Funiculus sociatus GB2-C1: one gene and its partner. The protein of the gene in region 2 binds, or shares a complex with, the protein of the main gene of each other region. Links are inferred from orthologs where the notes say so. Each region holds a gene or a part of one and is shown on either strand. Other genes may lie near its edges.

Region 1 (3,862 bases), on a different replicon or contig from region 2:
ATTTTATTATCAAAGGAGTAATTAAAAATACCTACTTCAGGATAGAGGGGTGATCTCGATGATTTCCTTAAAATCAAATAGAAAGAAATAAGCTGTCACCCATTCAAATTGCAATATCAATTAATCGTTTAATCGTTTTTTGTCAGATGTTGGTCGTTAGTTGTTGGTTGCAAGTAATATCTTGCACAAATGTGAAATAGAGGCGGTAGCCTCCCTTCCCTCGTTTCCAGGGAAGAGAGGCTAGAAACGGGCTTTTGTCGGGTTTATTTGTGGCTACCGATATATTCTTGCAATGACTTCACCTGCAAGGGTTGAGACTGCAATGAACGAATCGCCGCCGCTGTTGCTTTGGCACCAGCAATAGTTGTGATCATCGGGATTTTGTAAGTTAGAGCGCTCCGGCGAATCAGCCGACCATCTGTCTGCGCCTCTTCTCCAGAAGGCGTAGTGATAATTAGCTGAATCTTGCTATTTTTAATTGCATCTAGCACGTGAGGACGACCCTCATGCAATTTCAGCACCAGTTCAACATCTAACCCATTCTCTCGCAATACTTTCCTGGTGCCTTCGGTTGCCATTATCTGGAAACCTAATTCCATCAGGTTTTTCACCACAGACACAACCGCCGCTTTATCGCGGTTGTTCATCGACACGAACACCGTCCCAGATAAAGGTAAACGCTGTCCTGCTGCCAATTCTGCCTTAGCAAAGGCTGTCCCGAAGTCGGCACCAATTCCCATCACTTCGCCAGTAGAGCGCATCTCAGGGCCGAGAATCGTATCTGTGCCAGCGAATTTCTCAAAAGGCAATACCGCCTCTTTGACCGCAATGTGACTTGGCATCACTTCCTCGGTAAATTTCAGAGATTCCAGCGTCGCACCTGCCATAATTCGGGATGCTAAGCCAGCTAAGGGAACTCCGGTGGCTTTCGAGACATAAGGCACGGTACGCGAGGCTCTGGGGTTGGCTTCGAGGATGTAAACTTGTTCGCCTTGAACAGCAAACTGGATATTCATCAATCCGATGACTTTCAGGGATTTGGCTAGTTCAACCGTCCATCTGCGAATTGTCTCCAGCACTGGTTCGGAGAGGGAAGTATACGGCAACGAGCAGGCAGAATCTCCGGAGTGAATTCCTGCTTGTTCAATATGCTCCATGATACCGCCGATTACTACTTTGCCAGTGTGGTCTGCGATCGCATCCACATCCACTTCAATCGCATTCTCTAAGAATTTGTCGATTAAAATGGGATGCTCCGGCTCTACTAAAACCGCATAAATCATGTAGCGCTGTAAGTCCTCATCGGAGTAGACGATTTCCATCGCCCGCCCTCCCAATACATAAGAAGGACGTACCACAACCGGGTAGCCAATACGCTTGGCGACAGCTAGAGAATCTTCGTAACTCCGAGCCAGACCGTTTGCTGGCTGCTTGATATCGAGTTCCCGCAGGATTTTTTCAAATCGCTCTCGGTCTTCAGCAGTGTCAATCGAATCTGGCGAGGTTCCCCAAATTTTAGCTGTTATTTCGGGGTGGGATTGCAGATATTCCTGTAAAGGTAAAGCCAATTTCAACGGTGTTTGACCGCCAAACTGGACAATAATTCCTTCTGGCTGTTCCGCCTCGATGATGTTGAGTACATCTTCTTTGGTCAGCGGCTCAAAATACAAGCGATCGCTTGTGTCATAATCTGTGGAAACTGTCTCTGGGTTCGAGTTGACCATAATTGTCTCAAACCCTTCTTTGGATAAGGCATAAGCCGCATGACAACAACAGTAGTCAAACTCAATCCCCTGTCCAATGCGGTTCGGGCCACCGCCTAAAATCATCACTTTGCGCTTATTAGAAGGCAACACCTCCGATTCTTCCTCGTAGGTCGAGTAGTAGTATGGAGTTAACGCCTCAAACTCAGCCGCACAAGTATCCACTGTCTTGTAAACAGGCACGATACCCAACGATTTCCGATAATCGCGGACTTCATCCTCTGTGGTTTTAGTAGCATAGGCGATTTGGCGATCGCTAAATCCCTGCCGCTTAATATCCCACATTTGTTCCTTCTTCAGGTCTTTGAGCTGACTCCGCTTCAGGAACTTCTCGGTTTCCAACAGTTCCTGCATCTTATCCAGAAACCACAAATCGATTCCGGTGAGTTCATAAATCTCTTCCCCTGTCATCCCCATCAAAAAGGCATGACGCACTGTAAAAATCCGTTCTGGGTTCGGTGTCCGCAAACCAGCCCGAATTTGCTCTAATGAAGGTAACTTCTCCTTCTTATCGCATCCCCATCCGGCGCGTCCTGTCTCCAAACCACGCAAAGCTTTTTGGAACGACTCGCAGAACGTCCGTCCCATCGCCATCACTTCTCCCACCGATTTCATCTGCGTTGTCAGCACCGCTTGAGAACCGGGAAATTTCTCAAATGCAAATCGGGGAATCTTCGTCACCACATAGTCAATTGTCGGCTCAAACGAGGCTGGTGTTTTCTTAGTGATATCGTTGGGAATTTCATCTAAGGAGTAACCCACCGCCAACTTCGCCGCCATTTTAGCAATCGGGAATCCCGTCGCCTTAGATGCAAGCGCGGAACTGCGGGAAACTCGCGGGTTCATCTCAATTACAATCAATTCGCCTGTAAGTGGATTTATGGCAAATTGAATATTTGAGCCGCCCGTCTCTACCCCAATCTCACGGATAATCTTAATTGAGGCATCCCGAAGCCGCTGGTATTCCTTGTCTGTCAAGGTTTGCGCTGGCGCAACGGTAATTGAGTCCCCGGTGTGAATACCCATCGGGTCAAGGTTCTCGATTGAGCAGATAATCACTACGTTATCTGCCAAATCGCGCATTACTTCCAGTTCGTACTCTTTCCAACCCAGAAGCGACTTTTCCACCAGAATTTGTGACATAGGAGAAGCATCTATACCTCCCTGTGCCATTTCTTCAAATTCTTCTTGGTTGTAAGAAATACCGCCGCCCGTGCCGCCGAGGGTGAAAGCGGGACGGATAATTAAGGGGTAGGAGCCGATTTCGCGAGCGATCGCTTTCGCTTCTTCTAGTGTACTAGCAATTCCCGACGGACAAACTGGCACCCCAATTCGTGCCATCGCTTCTTTAAATAGCAGGCGGTCTTCAGCTTTCTCAATAGCTGGTAATTTGGCTCCGATTAACTCAACACCGTACTTGTCCAATACTCCATTCTTCGCCAGCGCCACGGCTAAATTTAGAGCAGTCTGACCCCCCATCGTTGGCAATAAAGCATCAGGTCGCTCTTTTTCTATCACCTTCTCCACCACGTCTGGTGTCATCGGTTCAATGTAGGTGCGGTCAGCAGTTTCCGGGTCGGTCATAATCGAAGCTGGGTTGGAATTGATCAACACCACTTCATATCCTTCTTCCCGAAGCGCTTTACAGGCCTGAGTCCCTGAATAATCAAACTCGCAGCCTTGTCCAATGACAATTGGCCCGGAGCCTAGTAGCAAAATTTTATGAATATCATTGCGACGGGGCATATTTGTTAGTCCTAGCGTAACCGTTGTCAAGTCCTGATCATTCTACGGGGTTTCATCCTATTCCTGGCGGGTTATTGGGTCTATTTTTCCAAGATTTGATGACTTATGACTTATGGAGTGGGAGCTTACTTTTGTTACTCTCATTCCCAGGCGACCGCCTAGGAATGAGAGTAACTGGTGCGTATAGCACAGGTTGTTTCTGGCAAAAGTGGATTTTTTTTGTTAAGCAGCGTTGACAAATCCAATCAATAAATTTATAGTTTTAGATCGTATTTCCCTGTGCATCAATAACGAAAATGACAGAGAGAGATAAAGTATCTCGTCTCTGCCATAGGTTCTCCTCTATTAAAAGA
Region 2 (2,915 bases):
TGTCAGGTAAAGATAGCCCATCAACGTCTCTAAGCTGGTAGCTTGTTGATAAATTTCTGGATCGAGGCGTTTGCGTCGTCCTGCGGCATTGCGCCCGCGCCGCAAAATTTCTAATTCTGTGTCGGTAAGGTGCGGTTGGAGTTCTTGTAGTGCTTTTGCCTGACTTTCTGCTCTCACCTGCCCTACTACCATGTCGTGGTAGGCTTGCGATCGCTTTGGCGGCAGCAGATAAAGGCTGCGGATATATAGTTCATACACCGCGTCCCCCAAATAAGCTAAAGACGCTGGAGAAAGCTGTTGGATTTGAGCTTTTCGATCTACAGCCCATCTTGGGTTAAACCACATTTCGGTTTTGCCCAGTGGCGAGTTAGTCGCCAGGTTATCTAAACGCCCTTCCTCCTCCTGAGTCACCTTGCCCTCTAAATTTTAGCTTTGCACTGAAAATCCCAGTGATGCCAGTGCTAGAAATTGGTAAGGGCGGGTTGTCAGCCCCGCCCCACCTATCGATTTATCATTCAGCTCAAGGCTGCTTGATCTTCTCCAATGCTGCTTCAACTGAAGGCTGCAACGAGAGAAACTGTTCTAAGCGAACCAGTTTAACGGTTTGAGTCACGCGAGCATTGGTGACAATTTGCAAAGAACCATCAACGCTTTGAGCCTTTTTCACCAGCTGCACTAAAGCGCCTAAGCCAGAGCTGTCTACAAAGTCGATGTTAGAAAGATCCAGAATAACGTGGCTGGGACCTTCCTCAATATACTTGCTGACCACCTTCCGGAACGTGGGTTCCGAGAAAGCATCTAACAAACCCGTGAGGCGGTATAGCTGGTAATTGTCCCTAACTTCGCGAGTGCCTCTTAAGCTTACGGTTAGGGTTAGTGGCTCAGGAATAACACCCTCCTACCTTGGATTGTCCTTAGTCGAGGCTCCATTATAGAACACACAGCTGCTAATTGCTATTGATTAATTTTGGCGATGCGATCGCATTTGCTCAACAAACTGCTCAAACAGATAGTCGGCATCGTGGGGGCCGGGGCTGGCTTCTGGGTGGTACTGTACGGAGAAGAAGGGCAGGGATTTGTGCCGTAAACCAGCTACAGTGCGATCGTTCAGGTTCAGATGGGTTATTTCCACATCTGAGCTTAAGGAATCTGCATCAATGGCAAAGCCGTGATTCTGGCTGGTAATCTCCACCCGCTGTTTTAAACCTGCTGGTTGATTTAAGCCGCGATGACCAAATTTGAGCTTGAAGGTGTCAGCACCCATTGAAAGACCGAGAATTTGGTGTCCCATGCAGATGCCAAAGACGGGTTTCTGGCTTTCTAGCAAGGCTTTGGTGGTTTCGATGCCTTCGGTGACGGCTGCTGGATCGCCTGGGCCATTGGAGAGAAAAATCCCATCCGGGTTGTGTTTGAGAATTTCTTCCGGCGGTGTATTGGCTGGTACAACGATGACGCGGCAACCGTAAGCAGCTAAACGCCGCAGGATGTTGCGTTTGATGCCAAAATCAATGGCGACAACGGTGAGGGGTTCGCCGTCGTTTGACTCAACGCCGGGACTGAATTCCCAACTCGACTCGGTGGGAGCAGACCATTCGTAGACGGTTTGTGTGCTGACTTCCTGAACTAGATTTAATCCTGCCATGCTGGGAGCTTCTTGTACTTTTTTCAGCAATTCGGCAGGATCGAGGATTTCGGTGGAAATAGCGCCGTTCATGGCCCCAGCAGAGCGCAGTCTGCGGGTGAGCGATCGCGTATCGATGCCATAAATGCCGGGAATGTTGTGTTGTTTCAGGTAGTCGGGCAAGGATTGGGTAGATCGCCAGTTGCTGGGACGTGAGGAGATGTTACGCGCGATCGCGCCTCTGACTTGAGGACGATTCGATTCTTCATCTTCCAGGTTGACACCAGTGTTGCCTAATTCTGGATAGGTGAATGTAACTATCTGACCGCAGTAGCTGGGGTCAGTCAAAACTTCCTGGTAGCCAGTTATACCAGTGTTAAACACCACTTCGCCAATGGCTGTTCCTGAAGCACCAAAAGACCAACCTTTGTAGGACGTGCCATCAGCAAGTACGAGCAAGGCACTTTGAGCAGAAGAAGGACGCATAAGGTAATGCTGAGTTTTTGGTTGTTAGTTGCTAGTGGTAAGTTATCATCTCACACCCAGCTAGGGTAGAAGTGTGTATTAGGATGCGATCGCATCTACGTTCATCTGCTGTTATCTGGTAGCGAGATGACCAAGTTTCGAGGAAGGCGATCGCATCTCACGAATAAGCTTCAGCCCTGAGATTGACAAACTTGACCTCATTAGTTCTCATCTCCCAGTTTCTTTTTGAATCAGTCTATTGAATAGAGAAGATTATCGGATTGCTCTTTACTCGGCTATATAGTAATCCTCGGCATTGTGAGCCAGCCCTTCAGATACCCGACTTTAACAAGTCCGGTATCTCACCTTCACGAATCATTTATGACTGCTATATTTCCTAATAAAATAGTAAAGCTCGTCCAACCTTCACCACTTTCTACTCTAATTTCTCCCCCCAATTGCTCAACCAACTTTTTCACCAAGGTTAAGCCTAATCCAGTTCCACCTTGTTTACAAGGGTCTGCATTGGGAACTCGATAAAATTTATCAAAAATATGGGGTATTTCAGCAGTTGGAATCTCTGCTTGATTGCTGACCTCAAAGCTGGTTGTTGATGCAGTAGGTTCCGGGTTATATAAATCGATATCCTGTTTGATGCTAAAGCGAATTTCCCCATTAGATGGGGTGTATTTGCAGGCATTGTTAAGGAGTTCCGCTAAAAGCCGCCCCAAACTATCTGGACTTGACATAATTGGCAGAATGTCAGGCGGTAAATCGACGTTAAAGACTTGTTGACGCTCTTGAATTCGTGATAAAAACGGTTTGATAA

Evidence for each region. Proteins that work in one complex are often made in the same cells at the same time.
Region 1: the proteins of carA (region 2) and carB are in contact, whole or in part, in a solved structure (PDB 1KEE), measured with the Escherichia coli proteins. The link is inferred for Funiculus sociatus GB2-C1 from one-to-one orthologs.

What each region holds. Positions count from the first base shown.
Region 1 is NZ_JAMPKJ010000030.1:58,048-61,909, forward strand. The notes cover bases 64-3,829. They hold carB (carbamoyl-phosphate synthase large subunit), read right to left. Parts: upstream 3,510-3,829; coding sequence 264-3,509; downstream 64-263. UniProt on the Escherichia coli protein: Large subunit of the glutamine-dependent carbamoyl phosphate synthetase (CPSase).
Region 2 is NZ_JAMPKJ010000019.1:63,486-66,400, reverse strand. The notes cover bases 35-2,853. They hold carA (glutamine-hydrolyzing carbamoyl-phosphate synthase small subunit), read right to left. Parts: upstream 2,108-2,853; coding sequence 962-2,107; downstream 35-961. Other genes in these bases: NDI42_RS11465 (ATP-binding protein), read right to left, coding at 2,455-2,853; NDI42_RS11475 (STAS domain-containing protein), read right to left, coding at 521-889; NDI42_RS11480 (Mini-ribonuclease 3), read right to left, coding at 35-345. Also shown: more of NDI42_RS11480, read right to left, coding at 1-34; more of NDI42_RS11465, read right to left, coding at 2,854-2,915. UniProt on the Escherichia coli protein: Small subunit of the glutamine-dependent carbamoyl phosphate synthetase (CPSase).